One region of the Bacillus sp. FSL K6-6540 genome, then DNA from elsewhere that is predicted to be linked to it. Evidence: predicted binding sites of a transcription regulator. Region 1 holds the regulator's gene; each other region holds the start of a gene.
What was found. The regulator LexA, encoded in region 1, represses DNA repair genes until DNA is damaged. The targets are predictions, from matches to a motif close to CGAACATATGTTCG.

Region 1 (7,810 bases):
ATTAGTCCATAAAGAATCTTCCCTTACCTACGGGAGATTCTTTTTTATTTTACGAAAAAAGGAACCTTTGCTCGCTTCCATGACTCTAATTAGATGAGGTGAATCGGTTGGAGCTCGAATACTTAAAGCAGATGACGGTCATGGACAGCCAGACGCTGGATAAAATCATGAATGAATATGGAAACGATGTGTGGAATTATGCGTATTTTTTGACCAAACAGCATGCCTTGGCAGACGATATTGCACAAGAAGCCTTTATTAAGGCCTATTACGGCATACATACCTTTCGCGGTCAGGCGACGCTGAAAACGTGGCTGCTAACGATCACGCGACATACGGCGTTCCGGTACAAACAGGCTTTTTTCTTTCGGAAAGTCATCCTTAAAGACAAGCTTATCGTCAGTTCATCAAGCCAGTCAGCGGAAGCGGAATATTTGGACGAGCAGTATACGGATGAAATATGGGCAATAATTATGACTTTGCCGAGCAAGCTTAGGGAAGTATTGGTCCTGGACCTATACTATGAAATGCCGATGCATGAGATTGCGGAGCTGCTTCATATTGCGACAGGCACCGTAAAATCAAGATTGCATCGGGCCAGGAAAAGAGTGCAAAACCTAATGAAGGAGAAGAACGATGAATGAGGATAAACCAGGCTGGTACAACCGGGCGAAAAAAGCTCCCTTTACAGATGAAAAGTTCACTTCCGAAATGAAAAAAAACGTGCATAGGTCCGTGATTTTCACCGACAGCAAACCTAAACGTCGAAAGTACTTACAAGTTGGATTAGCTGGCGGGTTCATGCTTCTGATTATTTTATTTGCCTTTCAATTGCCTTATGGCAGGGACGAACAACAGAGAGCAGGGACTATGCCCCCTACTAAGGAGGAGACAATCCGGGCACAAGGCGTAACGGATGAAGGACGGTTAAACGTTATTGCAGTTGGACAGGAAAAAATAACGACATTGGGTGCACCGAGCTGCTTCGGTATCGAAACGGATCGGTCGTTTACCGGAAACTACAGCGTGCAGTATAGTACTAACCAAGTTACAAATGAAGTCACTACGCTGGAGGGGCTTACATTTATTCAACCGACATCTGCTCCAGTTGATATGATTCGCTTGCCGTTTCAAGATGCCGATGTATTTATACTGGCACCGCAATATAGGGACTGTCATGGCATACAAATCTATGCGTTCGCCGTAGAGCATGAAACGGGTAATGCCGTGCAGCTTCGATTTCAGGATGAGTCCTTGGTATCCTACTTTTCGTATTATAGACCAGGTACGGCTCCCGAGGTGAAGGAGAATAAGCTTGTTCTGCAGTCTACGGAGGGACCGGGAGGCGAAGGTTCGCCGGATTATGTTTCTGAAAGAATGTATCAATTAGATCTTAGGCAAAATGCGTTGGTTCTAGTGTTGCGTAAGACCGGAACGTTCTAGTGCATGTCCTAAAAAAGAGGTTACCATCCAAATAAGGAAGGTAACCTCTTATTCATAATTCTATGGAATTAGTGTACGTCCCTGAAGAGACCGATCACTTTCCCGAGAATCGTAACATGGTTCAAGCGCAGCGGCTCATAGGTAGGATTCTCCGGCTGCAATCGTACATGATCCTTCTCCTTATAGAAGGTCTTCACGGTTGCTTCATCTTCTTCTGTCATTGCAACGACAATGTCACCATTGTCCGCGGTTTGCTGCTGGCGAACGATGACGTAGTCACCGCTGTGAATACCGGCTTCAATCATACTGTCGCCGACTACGGACAACATGAACACTTTATCGTCGCCCACGTAATGCTGAGGGAGCGGGAAATAGTCTTCAATGTTCTCCATGGCCGTAATCGGCACGCCTGCTGTGACTTTCCCGACGACAGGCACTCTGGCTATGGTGTGCGTAAACAGATTCGCGCTCTCGGATTCTTCTTGGCCAAGCAGCTCGATCGCTCTTGGTTTCGTAGGGTCACGGCGGATCAGGCCTTTCTTCTCCAAACGGTCCAGATGACCATGGACCGTAGAACTGGAAGCTAGTCCGACAGCCTCGCCGATTTCCCGGACAGAAGGCGGGTAACCCTTGCTACGAACTTCGTTGCGGATAAACTCTAAGATCGCCAGCTGGCGGCTGGATATTTTCGACATGCCGTATCAACCCCATTTAGTAACGTTTGGGAAAATTATAACATAGAACTACCGTTCGTACAAACATAAGTTCTAAAATAAAATAGAACAAATGTTCTTTTGGGTATTGAATCAAACAAGTGTTCGTGTTAAGATGAATCCATAAGAGAACACTTGTTTGGGAGATGATGATTCCATGTTGAAATACAGTACATACCGCAGCATTTATGAGAACGTTCCGGTGGTAACAGAACAATCATCGAAGAATTGGGGCATTTACTTGAAATCGAAGATAGCTTCGATCCCTTTGAATAAACTGTTGTTCACCCTGCTAATTGTGGCCATCTTTTGGACAGGTGCATATTCCGTTTTTGCCGGTGGGACAGAGAAGCCGACTGGAGAGAAGCAGGTGATCGTTCAATATGGCGATAGCTTGTGGCGAATTGCTTCCCTTCACAAACCTGCGGATATGGATACACGCGTATATCTGGATAGCATACGAAGAATGAACGGATTGAAGGGTCCGGACATACAGGCTGGGGAAGTGCTGTCATTGCCGGTTTGGTGATTTGACGTTGCTTCAACCAATAGGCATTCATACTCCATATAATCACCACATACGGCTGGTTACTTCCTGTTTAATGACACATCATATTCTGCTTGTCAGATTGAATCATTTACGCGTAATAGCGCGTTTACAATAGATAACTATAGATTTCCTCCCCATAGACGGTATTCGTTTATGCGCATCATATATTCCTATTTGTTCTGAGAAGAGTTTGCAAGGGCTCAGTTGCCTTGACAAGCTCTTTTTCACATGTTTAAGTTATACATGATATCGAAATTGGAGGAGAAGTCATGGACATCGATACTTTGGTAGAACGCATCAATGTATTAGCAAGAAAGAAGAAGAATGAAGGGCTGACCGAGGAGGAGCTCAAAGAACGGGCCGAGCTTCGGGAAATATACCTTAACAATATTCGCAGTAACTTTAGACAACAGCTGGAATCGATTGAATGGGTTGATGAAAACGAACAAAAAGGCGGCCCGCGATTAAAGCACTAGTCGATAACCGTTCAAGGATATATATTTAGAGGATCCGTGAACAGATCGAAGGATAGCATAATACTACTTGGGGTACCGGCCATTCGGATAATCGATTACGGTTACCCCAAGTTTATATGGTTTATAAACATTTTGATTATGAGTTCAGGGGGAACCAAATGTCACGTTCATGGGAAAGAAAAGTCAGCAAAAATATGTCGCAACTTAACAAACAGCGCAAAAAGCAGGGATTGACCTCGTATCAAGGGTCTGCGATTAATGATAAGCATGACGTGTTTAAGGGACGTAAGTATGTACTTCCGTTAGTGCTTGTTGCATTGGCCGGTTTGTATGCGCTTCTCGGAACGGCAACTTCACAGGCAGCCGGCGGAAGCAATGATGTATTGAATTGGGTTGGCGTCAGCTTGTATATCCTGTTGGCGCTCATGATATTTCTCCGCAAGCCTTATTTGAAGATTGAACGGGCCTCCGTGTCGACCATGAAGTTCAACCGGGAACGCCGTCTGGCCGTATCGGATATCGAGAAGATCAAATTGGCTTCGGGTTCCGTCGTGATCCAAGGCAAGGGAAAAGCAGGCAACTGGGTGTTCTCACGAATGATGAATCTTTACGATACCAAAGCCATGGGCGAAAGATTGGAAGAGTTTGCAAAGACTCATCAAATTCCAGTGGAGCACAACTAACCCGATAGAGTAGATCACAATGTATATGAGGAGTGGGAGAGAAATGCCGATTGCTGCGGTTTTGTTTGATTTGGACGATACGTTGTTGTGGGATGAACGCAGTGTAGAAGAAGCGTTTGAAGTGACATGCCAAGCCGGAGCGGCGGAGACCGGCGTTGATGCCGGCGCGCTTTTGGCCGCGGTGCGTGAAGAAGCAAGAGCATTGTATGAATCCTATGATACTTTTGCTTTTACCAAAATGATCGGGATCAATCCGTTTGAAGGCTTGTGGGCTAATTTTACGGCTGGATCCCAGCCCGAATTCCGAAAGCTGCAAGAATTGGCTCCCGTATACCGCAAGGAATCCTGGCGTCGCGGACTTCATCGCCTTGGCGTTGATAATGAAGCGTTGGCGGAGACGTTGGCAGCGCAATTTGCTGCGGAACGCAGAACAAGACCTTACGTATATGAAGAAACCTTTGAAGTGCTGAAGGAATTACAGGGTAACGTGAAGCTGCTGCTTCTAACGAACGGAAGTCCGGATTTGCAGCAGGAGAAGCTTGATGGCGTTCCGGAACTGGTCCCTTATTTTGACCACATTATTATCTCGGGTGATTTCGGCAAAGGCAAGCCGGATGTTTCCATATTCAAGCATGCACTTGATCTGTTAGGCGTCGAGGCGGATCAGGCCGTGATGGTGGGAGATAAGCTGACCACAGATATTAAAGGCGGGAATGCCGCAGGACTGCATACGGTTTGGATCAATCGGGTAGACCGGCCTCATGATCCGGCCATTCAGCCGAAGTTTGAGATCAAACATTTATCCGAGCTGCATGCTATTGTGGCGTCCTTATAAATGACGTGATCAAGAGTTCACGACTATTCTACAAGATCTATTAGCGAGATATATTAGCGTACATAGGAACAGTCCTGCCAGCATCTGATGCGATTCGGGGCTGTTTTTTTGTTGGTTGCCATGTTTGAAAGGAAAGAGGCTGTTGGCAGTGACAAACGTCACACAATTGTAAGCTGCATGAGATAGAAGTTAAAGAATAATGCGATATAATGAATTAGGAAAATGACGCTGTTTGGAATGGACCATTACGTGAATAAATCATACATAGCATGAATTCGTAAAAGAGGTGGTTGGATGACCAGGAAAAAGATGGCCTTTATTGCAGCCATGGTGTTGATGGCGGTTGCGCTTGCCGCATGCAATGACAGCAAGGCGGCGCCCAGTGATGATGTGATGGCGGAGCCGATTATCGTAGAGCTCTCTCTGACGCCAGAGAGCATTAAGGCAGGCGAGAAAGTGTTGATCGAAGCGAAGGTAACACAAGCAGGCAGCCCGGTCGAAGATGCAAACGACGTGGAATTCGAAGTGACGCTGGAAGGCGGAGGCGTTCAGGCAAAGGTTCCGGTTAAGCATGATCAAGGCGGGGTCTACAAAATGGAGAAAACCTTCGAGGAAGCAGGAACCTATCGCATCGTTTCCCATGTCACGGCTAGAGGGCAGCACTCCATGCCGCTGAAGGAATTGACGGTAACCGAGTAATACACAATACACAGCCAATAAACAAGGCAGCGCATCCATCCGTTGGGCGGATCATGCGCTGCCTTATTCCATTTTCCTATTCAGTCAACCGCTTAAGGCTTATTGAAATTGGGGATCTTCTACCGGAGTAGCTACCCAGCCGTTCTCTTCAATAAAGAGACGAACCGCGATGATCTGCTTGTTCTCCATCAGCGTGAAGAAATGAGGCGTGTTTTCCGGTACGGAGATAACGTCGCCCGGCTCAAGCTCTACGTTAAAGTAACCGACATCGTCGGAGCCTTTAATAATGAAGATCCCTTTGCCGCCAACGATCGCACGGATTTCGTCTTCCGAGTGGGTGTGAACTTCTTCGAATTTTTTAAGCAGGTCCTCTATATTGGGCGTGGACTCGGAAAGCGTGATGACATCCCAGATTTTGTAGCCGCGTCTTGCAGCCAGGTCGCGAATTTCTTCGTCAAAAATGTCCAAAATGCGCTGCTTATCTTCATCACTCAGCTTGAAATTTTCTTGAAGATCTGCCGGGAGTTTATCCATATTCCAATGCTCATAAACAACCTCTTGGTTATTCAGGAATTCCCGAACATTTTCTTCCCCAGTAATGCGTTCGTTCGTGTTGCGAATCACGATTTCTGCCATAGCTTTAACCCTCTTTCTCCCGTTGGATTAATATGTATTATAGCCCCCCTCACAGCATTTGTCATCTGCAAATGTTGATTTGTACCGATAGCTGCGCAATATTTCGACTTTTCTATTGAAAAGTATTCTGATACACTAAGATTTAACGTTTTCGGGGGAGGTTTATGAGTTGAACAAGCCTAGCTTACAAGAAGTGCTTAAAGAACGAATATTAATTCTTGACGGTGCCATGGGCACGATGATCCAGCAAGAGGACCTCTCGGCTGAAGATTTTGGCGGCCCGGAGCTGGATGGCTGCAATGAAATGCTGGTCATTCATCGGCCCGACGTCATTCAAAAAATACATGAACAATATCTTGAAGCAGGTGCCGACCTGATTGAAACCAATACATTTGGCGCAACCTCCGTTGTGCTTGCTGAATACGATATACCTGAACTTGCCCGGGAAATCAACCTGAAAGCGGCTCATCTGGCCCGCGCTGCAGTTGAGAAATATTCCACGCCGGACAGCCCGCGATATGTCGTGGGAGCGATGGGTCCGACAACCAAGACGCTGTCGGTTACCGGCGGCGTGACCTTCGCCGAATTGATCGAGAGTTACGAGGAGCAAGCCGTGGCCTTGATTGAAGGCGGCGTGGATGCCCTGTTGCTCGAGACGTCGCAGGATACGCTAAACGTGAAAGCGGGGAGCATTGGGATTCGACAAGCGTTTGATAAGACAGGCGTCACCCTTCCCATCATGATATCCGGCACAATCGAACCGATGGGAACAACGCTTGCGGGACAGAACATCGAGGCGTTTTACATTTCTTTGGAACACTTGAATCCGGTATCCATCGGCCTGAACTGTGCAACGGGTCCGGAGTTCATGCGCGACCATATCCGTTCCTTGTCCGAAATGTCGAGAAGCGCGATCAGCTGTTATCCGAATGCGGGTCTGCCTGACGAGAATGGTCAATACCATGAATCTCCTGAATCGCTTGCCCAAAAGATGGGGGCTTTTGCTGAAAAAGGTTGGCTTAACATCGCTGGAGGATGCTGCGGTACGACACCTGACCACATCCGGGCTTTAAAACAAACGATGGATGGCTTCACCCCACGTCCGCTTGAGGGTGGGCACTTGCCGGCATTGTCCGGCATCGAGCCGGTATATATCGAGCAGGAAAACCGCCCGTATATGGTGGGCGAGAGAACAAATGTTCTGGGTTCGCGCAAATTTAAGCGTTTGATCGTGGAAGGAAAATATGAGGAAGCCTCCGAGATCGCTCGTGCTCAAGTCAAGAATGGCGCCCATGTCATTGATGTATGCGTACAGGATCCGGATCGCGAAGAAGCCGAGGATATGATCCAATTCCTGGAGCTGGTGGTGAAAAAGGTGAAGGTGCCGCTGATGATCGATACAACCGATCCGGCGGTCATTGACTTGGCCCTGCAATATTCGCAAGGGAAAGCGATCATTAACTCCATTAACCTTGAAGACGGCGAGGAGAAATTTGAGCATGTGACTCCGTTGGTGCACAAATACGGCGCAGCGGTCGTCGTAGGGACCATCGATGAGAGCGGCCAAGCGATCCATCGCGACGACAAGCTCAAGGTGGCGCAGCGGTCTTATGATCTCTTGGTGAACAAATACGGCATTTCGCCTGAGGATATTATTTTCGACACGCTTGTGTTCCCTGTAGGTACGGGTGACGAGCAGTACATCGGATCAGCCAAGGAAACGATTGAGGGCATTCGCATGATAAAAGAAGCCATGCCCAAAGTGCATACGATCC
Region 2 (7,810 bases), on a different contig from region 1:
GCCAGAGCGAAATACGGATTTTCCACCCAGATTTGTTCAATCAGATCATGACTTTTAACAGATCTCCATCCGTATTCTTGCAAGAATTCATGGACGTTCTTCAGGAAGTGTCTTCCCTCATCTGTTTGTTCTAATTTCTCCTGGAGCTGTTCAGGCTTGTTGTTTTCAAAAATGGTCAGAAGGTTCGGGTTCTCCTGAACTTCCATAGAAAATAACCATAAGCAACTGTCCGTTTCCAGTGATTTGTTCATTTTTCCTGTCAGCATCTCATAAAAATGAGCGTTTTCGGACTCTCCTTGAATGTCCTGATACATCGCTTGCAGTTTGTTTGTTAAAAGGATTTGCGGGAAAACGATATTGAAGTGCTCTTCATAAGCCGTGAGATAAAAGGCCTTTAGTTTTTGAAAAGCATCCAGTGCGCTTTCTGCGGTATGCTCAGTTTGTGCGAGCTGGTCCAGTGTCCGGTAAAAAGGGAGGTATGTGTGATTGATGATGTCATACATATGCTCCGATAAAATCGGGAAAAGCTCTTTGCCGCAGTCTTCAGAAGGAGGCTGCTGTCCACCTTGGTTTTTGGAATAAATATGTCCGCGATAAAGTTTTACTTCATCAACAACTACACCAATCGGAAACTTTTGCATGCTCTTCTTCAAGCCATATTCCAATGCCGGCACGATGAAGGATGAAAATAACGGACTCACCGGACCTTCAATATTAGATTCCATGTTAAGCCAGAAATCATTCATATCAGTGTCGGTAATCATGAAGCTGCGTTTTTCTTCTGCCGCCTTTTTGTCCTGATCAATGGTTGTAATCGGGCGAGCTTGCAGAAGGTATATTTGATGATCAGCAATTCCAAATTCTATATCGACAGGATATCCGTACAGGTCTTCGGTTTTTTTTGTGATTTCAGCCAATTCAATCACTTGTTCATCTGTAAGGCAAAAACGGCTGCGCATGTCTTCACTCGTTTCTTTTTCAGCAATTCCTTCTGCCGCAGACTCCATGTAGATTTCCTTTGCACCTATTTCTTTCTGAATCTCAAACGAAGATTTATTAACAATGAACGTGTCTGGGGTAACACTTCCTGAAACAACAGCTTCACCCAACCCGTAGCTGGCGCTGATTAAAAGCTCTCTATCATCATGGGTAACAGGGTTGCGGCTGAAGATAACACCTGACATTTCTGAATCGATCAGCCCCTGAACGACTATTCCCATTAACGGCTCTGCGATTTGATTGTTCATTTTTTTCTTATAGCTGCTGACCCGCCCAGAAAAAAATGAGGCCCAGCATTCTTTCACTTTAGCCAGAAACTCTTCCTCTGTTTTGATATTTAAGTAGGTTTCATATTGACCCGCGAATGAGGCGCCTTCTAAATCTTCCGAAGCAGACGAAGAACGCACGGCTACGGATCGATATGATTCTCTAAGCTTATAAAAGGAACTAGTCAGCTCATCTTTCAGCTCATCCGAAAATGTTCCAGAAATGATCCCGCTTTCGACGTTTTCACTAGTCTCTTGAAGCTGGTTGTCCTCCATAAAACGTGCGAGCGCATTCGTTTGAATAATAAACCCGTCCGGAACAGGAAGACCGTGTTTGGTCAATTTAATCAAATTCATTCCTTTTGCTCCAGCCAGCTGGCTGGACTCTTCTGCCTGGCGAAATAAAACAGAATACATATTTGAAACCCCTCTTTTCTTCATTCATTTTGTTTTTCTCTCTAGTCTTTTTATTGCGGAGCCTGTGTTTAAAAAATGATAGTAAACACTATCATTCAATTGTAGGTTTTCAGGAAAATGCTGTCAAACGCAGAAAGTCCTAAATAAAATGAATAGTTAAGTTGGTTATATTATCCTGGAAAATGCGGCCGTACTGGTACTGTATGCCTATTTTCTTTTATTCTCGGAATCTGGCGGCGGACTTGATGATGTAATAAAAAAAGTGCCGCTGATTAGAACAGCGGCACCATGGAATAAGTTTTGACCGGCACCAAAATGCAAATATGGTGATTGATTTTGGCTGAAAAGGGGTATGGTGTAGGAGAGGGAGCGAATGCACGATTGTCCGATTCTTCATTTTTTACTATAATCAGATCAGATGAAGAATCCCTGAGGAGGGTTTTTGTTGATTACAAAAGCCGTTTTTGCATTGTTTTTCCCTTTTATGCTTGTTGTTCTATTTACTAGAGTCACCTTTAATCATTATGTGGCGATCGCTTTAACAGCTGCATTGCTGTTTGCCTCTTATTTAAAAGGCTATACAGAAACGTATTTTATTGTAGGATTGGATGTTGTGTCTCTTGTGGCTGGCGGACTGTACATGGCCAAAAAAGCTGCAGAGAAAAAAGAAGAATAAATCGGACATAATGAATATAAAGACTGAATACCTGCTTTTACGATTTAAAAGCAGGTTTTTTATACACAAAAACAGCTGGAAATAAAAAACCACCGAACTTTAGTTCGTATTTTTAGTGATTTTGCTTTCCATTGTGTTACTATATCTATAGGAAGATTTCGTTAAAGAAACGGAGGCTTATTTTTGTGAAAGATCGCTTTGAGTTAGTCTCGAAATATCAGCCCCAGGGAGATCAGCCGAAAGCCATTGAAAAGCTTGTGAAAGGAATTCAGGAGGGCAAGAAGCATCAGACTCTGCTGGGTGCGACAGGAACTGGGAAAACATTTACGGTGTCTAATTTGATTAAAGAAGTCAATAAGCCGACTCTCGTGATTGCCCATAACAAAACCCTTGCTGGACAGCTTTACAGTGAGTTCAAGGAATTTTTTCCGAACAATGCTGTCGAGTATTTTGTCAGCTACTATGATTATTATCAGCCGGAGGCGTATGTGCCTCAAACGGATACATTTATAGAGAAAGACGCTAGTATTAATGATGAAATTGATAAACTGAGACACTCCGCCACATCAGCTTTGTTTGAGCGCAGAGATGTCATTATTATTGCGAGTGTGTCTTGTATATACGGCCTCGGTTCGCCTGAGGAATACCGGGAAATGGTCGTGTCACTGCGGACTGAAATGGAAATTGAGCGCAATGAGCTGCTCAGAAAACTTGTAGACATCCAATATGCCCGCAACGATATCGACTTTCAGCGCGGTACATTTCGTGTGCGCGGGGATGTAGTGGAAATCTTTCCGGCATCCCGTGATGAGCATTGTATCAGAGTTGAATTTTTCGGTGACGAAATCGAACGGATTCGGGAAGTGGATGCGCTGACAGGAGAAATTCTCGGCGACCGAGATCATGTTGCGATTTTCCCGGCATCCCACTTCGTAACGCGGGCCGAGAAAATGGAGAAGGCGATTCAAAATATCGAGAAGGAGCTTGAGGAGCAGCTGAAGGTCATGCACGAAAACGGAAAGCTCCTTGAAGCGCAGCGTTTAGAGCAGCGGACAAGATATGATCTTGAAATGATGCGTGAAATGGGTTTCTGCTCCGGCATCGAGAACTATTCAAGACATTTGACTCTGCGGCCTCCAGGTTCAACGCCGTATACGCTTCTTGATTATTTCCCAGACGATTTTATGATCGTGGTGGATGAGTCGCATGTGACAATTCCCCAGGTGCGCGGCATGTTTAACGGAGACCAGGCGCGGAAACAGGTGCTCGTGGATCACGGCTTCCGGCTTCCATCAGCGCTTGATAACCGTCCGCTTCGTTTTGAGGAATTTGAAAAGCATATGCACAATATCGTGTATGTATCAGCAACACCAGGGCCGTACGAGATTGAACATACAGATGAAATGGTCGAACAGATCATTCGTCCGACGGGGCTTCTTGACCCGCTTATTGACGTCCGTCCAATCGAAGGTCAGATTGACGACTTGATCGGCGAAATTCAAGCAAGAATCGAGCGAAATGAACGGGTGCTTGTGACAACTTTGACGAAGAAGATGTCAGAGGATCTGACCGATTATTTAAAGGAAATCGGCATTAAAGTAAACTATCTGCATTCTGAAATCAAGACGCTTGAACGGATTGAAATTATCCGCGACCTGCGCCTTGGCAAGTACGATGTGCTTGTCGGCATCAACCTGCTGAGGGAAGGTTTGGACATTCCCGAAGTATCCCTTGTTGCGATTTTGGATGCGGATAAGGAAGGTTTCCTTCGTTCGGAGCGGTCGCTGATCCAGACCATCGGACGGGCAGCGAGAAATGCGGAAGGCCGCGTCATTATGTACGCCGATAAAATAACGAAGTCTATGGAAATTGCGATTAATGAAACAAAACGCCGCCGCGAGCAGCAGGAGCGGTTTAATGAAGAGCACGGCATTACGCCGAAAACGATAAATAAAGAAATTCGCGATGTCATTCGTGCCACAGTAGCAGCTGAGGATAAAGCGGAATACAAAACAAAAGCCGCGCCGAAGCTGTCGAAAATGACGAAGAAAGAACGCCAGAAAGTCGTTGAACAGATGGAGCATGAAATGAAGGAAGCCGCCAAGGCGCTTGACTTTGAGAGAGCCGCGGAGCTTCGCGATTTACTTTTAGAGCTAAAAGCGGAAGGATGATGAACAAATGGCTATGGATCGGATAGAGGTGAAGGGAGCCAGGGCGCATAACCTGAAAAATATAGATGTAACGATTCCGAGAGATCAGCTTGTCGTTGTCACGGGTTTGTCCGGATCAGGTAAATCCTCCCTTGCCTTTGACACGATATATGCTGAAGGACAGAGACGGTATGTCGAGTCGCTGTCTGCTTATGCCCGCCAGTTTTTAGGGCAAATGGATAAGCCTGATGTGGATGCAATTGAGGGGCTCTCTCCCGCCATCAGCATTGATCAGAAAACAACAAGCCGTAATCCGAGGTCTACTGTCGGTACGGTAACTGAGATTTATGATTATCTGCGTCTTTTATATGCGAGAGTAGGGAAGCCTCATTGTCCGGAGCACGGAATTGAGATTACATCCCAGACCATCGAGCAAATGGTGGACAGAATTCTGGAATACCCGGAACGGACGAAGCTTCAGGTGCTGGCGCCGATTGTCTCGGGCCGAAAAGGCGCTCATGTCAAAGTGCTTGAACAGATTAGAAAACAAGGCTATGTCAGAGTCAGAATTGACGGCGAGATGGCTGAGCTTTCCGACGATATCGAATTAGAAAAGAACAAGAAGCATTCCATTGAGGTAGTCATTGACCGGATTGTGGTGAAAGAAGGCGTGGCAGCCCGGCTGTCTGATTCATTGGAAACGGCGCTCCGTTTAGGTGAAGGACGGGTTATGATCGATGTCATCGGTGAGGAAGAGCTGATGTTCAGCGAGCATCATGCCTGTCCGCACTGCGGATTTTCAATTGGTGAGCTTGAGCCGCGTCTGTTTTCGTTTAACAGTCCGTTCGGGGCGTGTCCGACGTGTGACGGTCTCGGAATGAAGCTTGAAGTGGATGCCGATCTTGTCATTCCCAATCAAGATTTGTCATTGAAGGAGAATGCGGTCGCCCCTTGGACACCGATCAGCTCACAATATTATCCTCAGCTGCTTGAGGCAGTCTGCACCCACTACGGGATTGATATGGATGTGCCGGTCAAAGATTTGCCGAAGCATCAACTGGATAAAGTGCTGTACGGCAGCGGAGATGACCTGATTTATTTCCGATATGAAAATGATTTTGGACAAATCCGCGAAGGTGAAATTCAATTTGAAGGCGTATTGCGCAACATTGAAAGACGCTATAAGGAGACAGGCTCCGATTTCATACGTGAGCAAATGGAGCAGTATATGTCTCAGAAGTCTTGTCCGACGTGCAAAGGCTATCGGTTAAAGAAAGAGGCGCTTGCCGTACTGATTGACGGCCGCCACATTGGAAAAATTACCGAGCTGTCTGTCGCCGACGCACTTGCCTTCTTTAAAGACCTTACCCTTTCTGAGAAGGATATGCAGATCGCCAATTTGATTTTGCGCGAAATTGTGGAGCGCTTAAGCTTTCTGGACAAAGTCGGCCTCGATTACCTGACATTGAGCAGGGCAGCGGGTACATTGTCCGGGGGAGAGGCACAGCGCATCAGGCTGGCGACTCAAATTGGCTCGCGTTTATCCGGTGTGCTTTATATTTTAGATGAGCCGTCTATCGGTCTGCATCAGCGTGATAACGACCGCTTGATCAGCGCTCTGAAAAATATGAGAGACCTCGGGAACACGCTGATTGTTGTCGAACATGATGAGGACACGATGATGGCAGCAGATTATTTAATAGATATTGGACCGGGAGCCGGCATTCACGGCGGACAGGTGATATCTGCGGGTACGCCGGAAGAAGTGATGGAAGATCCAAACTCATTAACGGGCAGCTATTTATCAGGGAAAAAGTTTATCCCATTGCCTCCTGAAAGAAGAAAGCCGGACGGACGTTACATTGAAATTAAAGGTGCTTCAGAAAACAACCTGAAAAAAGTGAATGCCAAGTTCCCGCTTGGGACGTTTACAGCAGTTACAGGTGTTTCCGGTTCAGGAAAGAGTACACTCGTTAATGAAATTTTGCATAAGGCGCTGGCGCAAAAGCTTCATAAAGCGAAAGCGAAGCCCGGCAGCCATAAAGAGATTAAAGGTTTGGATCATTTAGACAAAGTCATTGACATTGACCAGGCGCCAATTGGAAGAACGCCGAGATCCAACCCTGCGACATACACCGGTGTATTTGATGACATTCGTGATGTATTCGCGCAGACAAATGAAGCGAAGGTCCGCGGCTATAAAAAAGGCCGTTTCAGCTTCAACGTGAAGGGCGGACGATGTGAAGCCTGCCGCGGAGACGGGATTATTAAAATTGAAATGCACTTCCTTCCTGACGTATACGTTCCATGCGAGGTGTGTCACGGCAAACGCTATAACCGTGAAACGCTTGAAGTGACGTACAAAGGAAAAAGCATCTCTGATGTGCTTGATATGACGGTTGAAGATGCTCTTTCTTTCTTTGAAAATATCCCGAAAATCAAACGCAAGCTCCAAACCCTTTATGATGTTGGTTTAGGTTATATTACGCTCGGCCAGCCGGCGACGACCTTGTCAGGCGGAGAAGCGCAGCGCGTGAAGCTCGCGTCAGAGCTGCACAAACGCTCGACCGGACGCACGCTCTACATTTTAGATGAGCCAACGACAGGTTTGCATGTCGACGATATCGCCAGGCTTCTTGTCGTGCTACAACGGTTGGTAGACAACGGAGACACTGTACTTGTTATTGAGCACAACCTTGATATCATTAAGACAGCCGATTACATTGTGGATTTGGGCCCGGAAGGCGGAGCCGGGGGCGGAACCATTGTCGCGTCAGGAACGCCTGAGGAAATCACTGAAGTGGAAGAATCATATACAGGCCGTTATTTGAAGCCTGTTATCGAACGTGACAAAACACGCATGAAATCGCTCTTGAAAGCGAAAGAAACAGCTACATCTTAAAACCCTCTGTTAAGAGGGGACAGCTTGTCAGCAAGTCCATCCTTGGGCTTAGCAGGCAAGCTTTTTCTTTACGGCATAATAGGTTTAGAAGTGAACTTACTGTTCAAGCAGGAAACACAGGTACACAACAAGCAGAAGATCTTGGTGCAATTAAAGATGAAATGGATGCGCTTATTGAGGAAGTTGATGGCATTTCAAATCGTACTGAATTCAACGGCAAAAAGTTATTAGATGGTACTGAAACTGATGGTTTCACTTTCCAAATTGGAGCAAATGCTGGCCAGCAGCTTACAGTTAACATTGACAGCATGTCATCAACTGCTTTAGGAGTAAACGCACTTAATGTAACAGATTTTGCTAATACTCCTTTTGATACTCAACTTGAAAGTATTGATACTGC
Region 3 (7,810 bases), 650 kb from region 1:
ATCCCGCGAGGCCTTGATGGAGATTGAGCGCATCGATGCAGGCAGCGTGTTTGCCGTTGTGATTGAACCCATGGAGATGTCGCAGGAACCGCTTCTGCAAGTGAGCATTGCCCAGAGTTTGCCGAAAGGCGACAAGATGGAGACCGTCATCCAAAAGTGCACCGAGATCGGCGCGGTGTCCTTTGTTCCCTTCCTGTCGGAAAGAACGATCGTTCAGTACGATGCGAAAAAGGAAGGGAAGCGGCTGGAGCGCTGGCGCAAAATCGCGAAGGAGGCGGCTGAACAGGCGCATCGCAACCGGATACCGTCTGTTGAACAGCCTCTGACGTGGAAGAATCTGCTTGCAGCGTTTTCCGGTTATGATGCCGTATATTTTTGTTATGAAAAAGAGCAGGGTTCCCAGCTGAGGGACGTGCTGAAGCCTTTTGCAGAGCAGGCGCTGCGTGAATCGGCCAAGCCTGCCAGCTTGCTGCTGGTCGTTGGACCCGAGGGCGGCTTTACGGAAGAGGAATGCCGAGCGGCCGAAGCTGCGGGAGCCGTAGCCGTGGGACTCGGAAGGCGGATCCTTCGCTGCGAGACCGCCGGCATGACGGCGCTGGCCTGCGCACTATACGAATCTGGAGAAATGGGGGGCGTTTGAACATGCCATCCGTAGCGTTTTATACGTTGGGTTGCAAAGTCAATTTTTACGATACCGAGGCCATCTGGCAATACTTCAAGAATGAAGGCTACGACCAGGTGGACTTCGAACAAACCGCAGATGTTTATTTGATTAACACCTGCCACGTTACCAACACAGGGGATAAGAAGAGCCGCCAGATGATCCGGCGCGCGGTTCGCCGAAATCCCGAGGCGATCGTGGCCGTAACGGGCTGTTATGCCCAAACCTCGCCGGCCGAAATTCTGGATATCCCGGGCGTGGATCTCGTCATCGGGAACCAGGATCGCGAGAAAATCATGGATTTCATTCATGACATCGAAAAGACGCGCCAGCCGATTAACGCCGTGCGTAATATCATGAAGACCCGGGTATTCGAGGAAATGGACGTACCGGATTTCGCGGAACGTACTCGCGCATTTCTGAAAATTCAGGACGGATGCAACAACTTCTGCACGTTCTGCATCATCCCTTGGTCCCGCGGTTTGTCGCGAAGCCGTGATCCGAAGAGCATCATCAAGCAGGCGCATCAGCTGGTCGGAGCGGGTTATAAGGAAATCGTGCTGACCGGTATCCACACCGGCGGATATGGGGATGATCTCGAGGATTACAGATTGTCCGATTTGCTGTGGGACCTTGATCGGGTTGACGGTTTGGAACGGATCCGCATCAGCTCCATTGAAGCAAGCCAGATCGATGAGAAGATGCTGGACGTGCTGAACCGCTCCAGTAAAATGTGCCGCCATCTTCACATTCCGCTCCAAGCGGGGGATGATACGGTACTGAAACGGATGCGCCGTAAATATACGACCGAAGAATTCTATAACAAGATGGGCCTGATTCGTCAAGCGATGCCGGATGTGGGCATTACGACGGACGTCATCGTCGGCTTCCCTGGCGAAACGGATGAGATGTTCCGGAACGGATATGACCTGATGAAGGCGATTCAATTTTCGGAAATGCATGTATTCCCGTATTCGAAGCGTACCGGCACGCCGGCGGCACGAATGGAGGATCAGGTGGACGAGGAAGTGAAGAATGCGCGTGTGCACGATCTGATCGACTTGTCGGAGCAGCTTCAGCTGGCTTATGCCGAGCGTTTCGTGGGCCAGATTCTGAACGTGATACCGGAGCGCGAATACAAGGGTGCTCCCAAAGGCGGTAAAATGCAGGGTTACAGCGACAACTACCTGCAGCTTGTATTCAACGGATCGCCTGATCTCGAAGGCAAGCTGTGCCGCGTAAAAGTAACCAAAGCCGGTGTAAATGAATGCGAGGGCGAACTCCTCAGCGTCATGGATCATGGATTAAAGGCAGCTGCCCAGTAATATTCCATAGCGGCCATACCAGACAAGGATTTCATTTCCTGGCTACCGGAAGTGGAGTCCTTGTTGTACATGAAGGAGGAACAGGACATGGCATATACACAAATTTCCGCGGGCGGCGTTGTATACCGTTATTATGAAGGGGCGCTTCAGATCCAACTCATCTTGGACCGTTATGGAAAAACCTCGCTTCCCAAAGGCAAGATGGAAGCCGGTGAAACCGTCGAGCAGACGGCTCTCCGAGAAATACGCGAGGAGACAGGTATAGTCGGATCCATCACTTCTCCAGTGGACATTATTGCATATAAATACCATCATCCCGAATTCGGCCAGGTCGACAAGGAAGTTCACTACTACCTCGTTAAGGCGGAAGGAGGCATCCTAAAACCCCAAATCGAGGAAATCAACGGGGTGGACTGGTTCGAGCCTCTTGCCGCATGGAGGAAGCAGCGGAGCAACGGGTACAATAACAACGATATCATCCTGCGTAAAGCGCTGATGCTGCTTGAAGTCGCTATTCCGGCGGATGAAGATATGAAATTTTAGGACGGCAACCGCTTGTTCCAGAAAGGCAGATAGCAAAGAGGAAGCGCGATCAGCGAGCATGCGATGTTAAACAGGGTTTGCGCATGGGCGATTTGCCCGGCCGGATCTGCGGCTAACCATCCGGATACGGCGGTTAATCCCGCTGTGAACGGAATAAAGAGCAGGACTCCGCCGATATTAAGCCCCAAATGGGACCAAGCCACGAATCGTCCGGCGCGGCTGCTGCCAATCGCTGCGATGAGCGCCGTCACGCAGGTGCCGACATTGGAGCCCAGCACGATCGCGACGCCGATCTCGGGAGGCAGCGCTCCGCTGGCGGCGAGCCCCATAGCCATGGCGATGACCGCGGCGCTGCTGTGCATCAAAGCCGTCAGGATCGCACCGGCTGCAATGCCCCAGAGGACGCTTTGCGAGGCGTGGTCAAGGAACCATTGGAACAACCCGAGGCTTTGAAGGGTCGGCCCAATGGATTGCATGATTTGTATCGCGAGCAGCACCAGTGAAAATCCGGCGACAGCGAGGCATAAAAATTGGCTGCGGATCAACTGGTTTTTTAACTTGTCGTGACTCGCAGGTACGCGTTCGCTGACAAGAACGGCCCCGACCCACAGCATCAGCGAGAGGACAAGCAGTGGCATGGCGGCTTGTCCGATCTGCAGGCTGATGAGTTCGGTCGTTACCGTCGTGCCGATGTTCGTGCCGAGAATAACGCCCAAGGTACCGGACAGGCTTAACAATCCGGCATTGGCAAAGCCTATCGCCAGCACGGTTACGGCGGTGCTGCTCTGCAGCAGGGCCGTAACCGCCGTGCTGGCAACCATGCCTTTCAGGGGCGTGGATGTCGCTTTGTGGAGCCACTTATGCAAGAGCGGTCCGGCCCAGCGCTGGAGGGCGACCTCCATGACCTTCATGCCGAACAGAAACAGGACAAGACCATAACAGACGGGAAACCAGAGCGTGGATAGCATGATGTTCTCCTTTTTGTAAAATAAGGTGGGAGCGGAGTTTCCAGCAAAGCCGAAAGTCATCGGTCATCGCAAGAAAACGATCTCTTCACTCGGTCGGGTAACTGTGAAAGCACGTCGGTCGACGTTTTTCTTAATTACGTATATGACCCTTGGCGGACATGCATACCTATTGCAATAAACCAGGGGATAATTTTAAGGAGTGAAATACAGTGCCATCGGTTATTTTGGAGCGCAGTCGAAAAAAGAGACTGGAGCAGGGGCACCCTTGGGTGTATAAAAGCGAGATTGCTTCTGTCGAGGGCGAGCCCGAGCCGGGCGATATCGTATCGGTGTTCAATCATCAAGGCCGTTTTCTTGCCTCCGGGTATTACAATCCGCAATCACAAATCACCGTGCGCACCGTTTCGTATGAACCGGTCGAAGCGATGGACAAGGCTTTTTTCGCAGCCAGATTTGAGGAATGCCTGAAACACCGGGAGCGGTTTATCGGAGACGAGAATGCTTACCGGCTGGTATATGGCGAGGCTGATTTTCTGCCGGGACTGATCGTGGACCGTTTTGCCGACGTGCTGGTCGTGCAGCTACTGACGCTGGGCATGGATCGATGCCGTGCGGACATCGTGGAGGCGCTTGTCGAAGTGGTACAGCCGAAAGGAATTTACGAGCGCAGCGACGTTTCCATCCGGGAACTGGAAGGGCTGGAACAGCGCAAGGGAACTCTTTACGGGGAGTGTCCCCGCCACGTCGTCGTGACGGAGAACGGCTTGAAGATCAAAGTGGATATCGAAGAGGGTCAGAAGACCGGATATTTCTTTGATCAGCGGGAGAACCGGGCATCCATCAAACCGTTAATGACCGGTTGGGGAAGCCGCAGCGGGATTACGCTTCAGGCCGTGGAGCGGGACGGTGAGACGAAGACCCTGCCGGTAAACAAAAGCGGAAAAGAAGTTACGTTCCCGTATTGGGACGGCGCAACGGTGCTGGAATGCTTTTCGCATACGGGCAGCTTCACGCTGCATGCATGCAAATACGGCGCCAAGAAAGTCACCTGCCTCGACATATCGGAGCATGCCATCGAAAGTGCCAAAGAGAACGTGGAATTGAACGGATTCCAGGATCGCGTGGAATTTGTGGTGGATGACGCCTTCCAATATTTGCGCAGCCAGGTAAAGGGTTTGGAAGAGCGCGAGCTACGTGCCCAAGGGGACCAGAAAGTGGATACCTCGAAACCGTTGACCGCGGGCGGAGGGCGATCCTGGGACGTGGTCATTCTGGACCCGCCGGCGTTTGCCAAAACCAGGTCGGCCGTCAAGGGGGCTTGCCGCGGGTACAAGGATATCAACCTCCACGGCATGAAGCTGGTCAACGAGGGCGGATATCTGGTTACGGCAAGCTGCTCGTACCATATGCGGCCGGATTTGTTCCTGGAGACGATCCAGGATGCGGCGAAGGATGCCGGCAAAATTCTGAGATTGGTGGAATGGCGTGCGGCCGGCAAGGACCATCCGCAAATTCTTGGGGTCGACGAGGGACATTATTTGAAATTCGCCGTCTTTGAAGTGCGCAGCAAATCAAAACTGTAAACACCCCAGCTTGGCGGTTCATATAGAGGATCTTGCAATGGTGGATAACCACGATGGCAGGGTCCTTTTTCATATGTCCGAAATCGTTGGGAATGGGAATGAAATCCAAACGTATGTTCCACCAATCAGGACTTATGTTATACTAGTAATCAGCATCTTTTTTGATAGAGCCGAACCATCACGCAAGATTTGACATACATTTTTGATCTTGAACTACTAGATTCAAAGGGCATGATTTCACCGGGTCAGCAGCTGGTTTTGAAGGTGAATGAGTCTCTTTCGGCAAGATGTAAAGGAGGCATAGCATGAGCGTTCAATTTGTTATCGGCAGGTCGGGCAGCGGCAAGAGCACGTCGATCCGCCAAGAGATGATCGAACGGTTGGAGCATAATCCCAAGGGGGATCCGATGATCTTGATCGTTCCGGAGCAAGGCTCCTATGAAGCGGAGCACGCGCTCGTCAATGCGGGAGGCATTCGCGGCATGATGCGCGCGCAGGTGCTTAGCTTCCGCCGTCTGGCTTACCGCGTCATGCAGGAAACCGGCGGAGCCGCGAAAGTGGCGATCAGCGAGGAAGGCAAGCGGATGCTGCTGTATAAAATTCTGCGGAGGCGCAAGGAAGAGCTCCACATGTTCGGCGCCTCGGGAGAGCAGCATGGCTTTGTCGGCAAGCTGAGCGAGCTGTACACGGAAATGAAGCGCTATTGCATTGACGCCTCATGCGTGGAGGAGCAGCTGGGACAGATGGTATCCGGCTCCGGGAATTCACCGATGCTGCGGCGGAAGCTGGAGGACATCGTAACGGTCTTTCGCGATTTCGAGGTTGAAATTTCACGGTTTTACATGGATGAGGAAGACACGCTGGCCTCATTGGCTGAGGGTGTGACCGAATCGGAATATATCAAGCGTGCCGACATCTGGATCGACGGCTTCCACGGCTTTACGCCGCAGGAGTACCGGGTGCTGCAGGAGATCATCGTGCATGCCAAGCGAGTGACGATCGCGCTGACGCTGGACAAGCCTTACAGGAACGGGACGGTTCCGCATGAGCTGGATCTCTTTCATCCTACTGCGGTGACGTACATAAAGCTCAAAGGGATTATCGATGAGATCGGGCTGGAGGCGGAGCACCGCATTCTTCATCCCGATGTTCTGCCGCGGTTTCAGGAATCTCCCATGCTTGCCCATCTCGAGCGCGGTTATGATCGGAAGAAGCGCTGGGCGGAACCGGATGAAGGCCCGGACACAGCGAGCAGTCCAAACCGCGGGAGGAAAGGTCTGCTTTTACACGCTGCCAGCCATCGCCGGGCCGAAATCGAGGGAGCTCTGCGCGAAATGCTGCGGCTGGCACAGGAGGAAGGGGCAAGATACCGCGAAATGGCTGTTTTTGTCCGGAATATGGGGGACTATGAGCATCTGATGGGTCCTTTGTTCAGGGAATACGGCGTTCCTTATTTTCTCGATCAGAAGCGGAGCGAGCTTCACCATCCGCTGGTCGAGTTCATTCGCTCAGCGCTTGATGTCATCGGACGCCGGTGGCGTTATGAAGACGTATTCCGCTGCGTGAAGACGGATCTGCTGCTGCCGCTGGACGGTTCGCTTACCCGTGAGGACATGGACCGTCTGGAGAACCATGTGCTGGCTTCCGGAATCCAGGGCACGCGCTGGACGGACGGCCGTCCCTGGAAGGGAGTTCCAAGCCTTTCTTTAGAAGAGGGGGAAAGCGAGATCCGCAATCAGGACGGCATGGCGGCGATCGAGTACGCCAGGAAGGTGATAACGGAACCGCTGCATACGTTCGAGAAGCGGATGAAAAAGGCTGCGAGCGCGATGGATCAGAGCACCGCGGTCTATCGGCTGCTGGAGGAGTGCGCTGTGCCCGAGAAGCTGGAGCTGTTAAGCCGGGCTGCACTGGATGCCGGGCGTCCTGAGGAAGCCCGGGAACATCGCCAGGTATGGGGAGCCGTGCTCGGCCTGCTCGACCAAATCGTCGAGATGATGGGCGCGGAGAAGCTAAGCACCGAATTGTTTACCGGCGTGCTGGGTACGGGACTTACGGAAATGAAAATGGCTCTTGTGCCTCCGTCTCTGGACCAGGTGCTCATCGGCAGCATGGACCGGACGCGGACGGGCGGGGTGAAATATGCTTTCCTTCTCGGCATTAACGACGGCGTGCTCCCGGCCCAGTTCCAGGATGACGGCATCCTGACGGAGCCGGAACGGGTTCATCTTGAAGACCGCGGGCTGGAGCTTGCCCCGAGCATATCCCGAAGACTGCTGGATGAACGGTTTCTGATCTATAATGCGCTGACTTCGGCCAGCAAACAGCTGTGGGTCAGCTACCCTGCAGCGGATGATGAAGGCAAGCCGTTACTGCCATCCGAGGTGGTGCGGCATCTGAAGCTGATGTTCCAGCTGGAAGAGGAGCCTTTGTTTCCAAGACCGCATGCCGGGCAATCGGCCCTTGAGCAGGAGGGTTATGCGGTCCGTCCGGACAAGACGCTTGCTTATTTAGCGGGCCGGCTTCGCGACTGGAGGAATGGGGAGGAGATCCCGGATTTGTGGTGGCATGTTTACAACTGGTATGCGGAGCAGCCGGGTTTGCGGCCCCGCCTCACGACCATGCTCTCCTCCTTGTCTTACCGGAATGAAGCCCGGCCTCTCAAGCTGGAAACCAGCAGACAGTTGTACGGAACGAAGCTGCGGACAAGCGTATCCCGGATGGAGCGCT

Region 2: a site for LexA is predicted at 2,452-2,465, ahead of uvrB (excinuclease ABC subunit UvrB). Genes of this name have one in related genera too.
Region 3: a site for LexA is predicted at 5,187-5,200, ahead of addB (helicase-exonuclease AddAB subunit AddB). Genes of this name have one in related genera too.

Annotation. Positions count from the first base shown of each region.
Region 1 covers NZ_JBBOXH010000001.1:2,732,716-2,740,525, forward strand. The annotation lists gene MHH82_RS12240 (RNA polymerase sigma factor) at 108-644, shown strand; gene MHH82_RS12245 (hypothetical protein) at 637-1,443, shown strand; gene lexA (transcriptional repressor LexA) at 1,512-2,138, opposite strand; gene MHH82_RS12255 (LysM peptidoglycan-binding domain-containing protein) at 2,314-2,685, shown strand; gene MHH82_RS12260 (DUF896 domain-containing protein) at 2,976-3,182, shown strand; gene MHH82_RS12265 (hypothetical protein) at 3,341-3,865, shown strand; gene MHH82_RS12270 (HAD family hydrolase) at 3,909-4,700, shown strand; gene MHH82_RS12275 (FixH family protein) at 4,995-5,399, shown strand; gene MHH82_RS12280 (cupin domain-containing protein) at 5,499-6,035, opposite strand; gene metH (methionine synthase) at 6,205-7,810, shown strand, end outside.
Region 2 covers NZ_JBBOXH010000002.1:247,517-255,326, reverse strand. The annotation lists gene MHH82_RS33705 (PEP/pyruvate-binding domain-containing protein) at 1-1,682, opposite strand, end outside; gene MHH82_RS33700 (CsbA family protein) at 2,128-2,358, shown strand; gene uvrB (excinuclease ABC subunit UvrB) at 2,544-4,529, shown strand; gene uvrA (excinuclease ABC subunit UvrA) at 4,537-7,410, shown strand; partial or broken gene MHH82_RS33685 (flagellin) at 7,503-7,810, shown strand, end outside.
Region 3 covers NZ_JBBOXH010000001.1:2,081,445-2,089,254, forward strand. The annotation lists gene MHH82_RS09105 (RsmE family RNA methyltransferase) at 1-640, shown strand, start outside; gene mtaB (tRNA (N(6)-L-threonylcarbamoyladenosine(37)-C(2))-methylthiotransferase MtaB) at 643-1,986, shown strand; gene MHH82_RS09115 (NUDIX hydrolase) at 2,074-2,529, shown strand; gene MHH82_RS09120 (Na/Pi cotransporter family protein) at 2,526-3,497, opposite strand; gene MHH82_RS09125 (class I SAM-dependent rRNA methyltransferase) at 3,707-5,080, shown strand; gene addB (helicase-exonuclease AddAB subunit AddB) at 5,386-7,810, shown strand, end outside.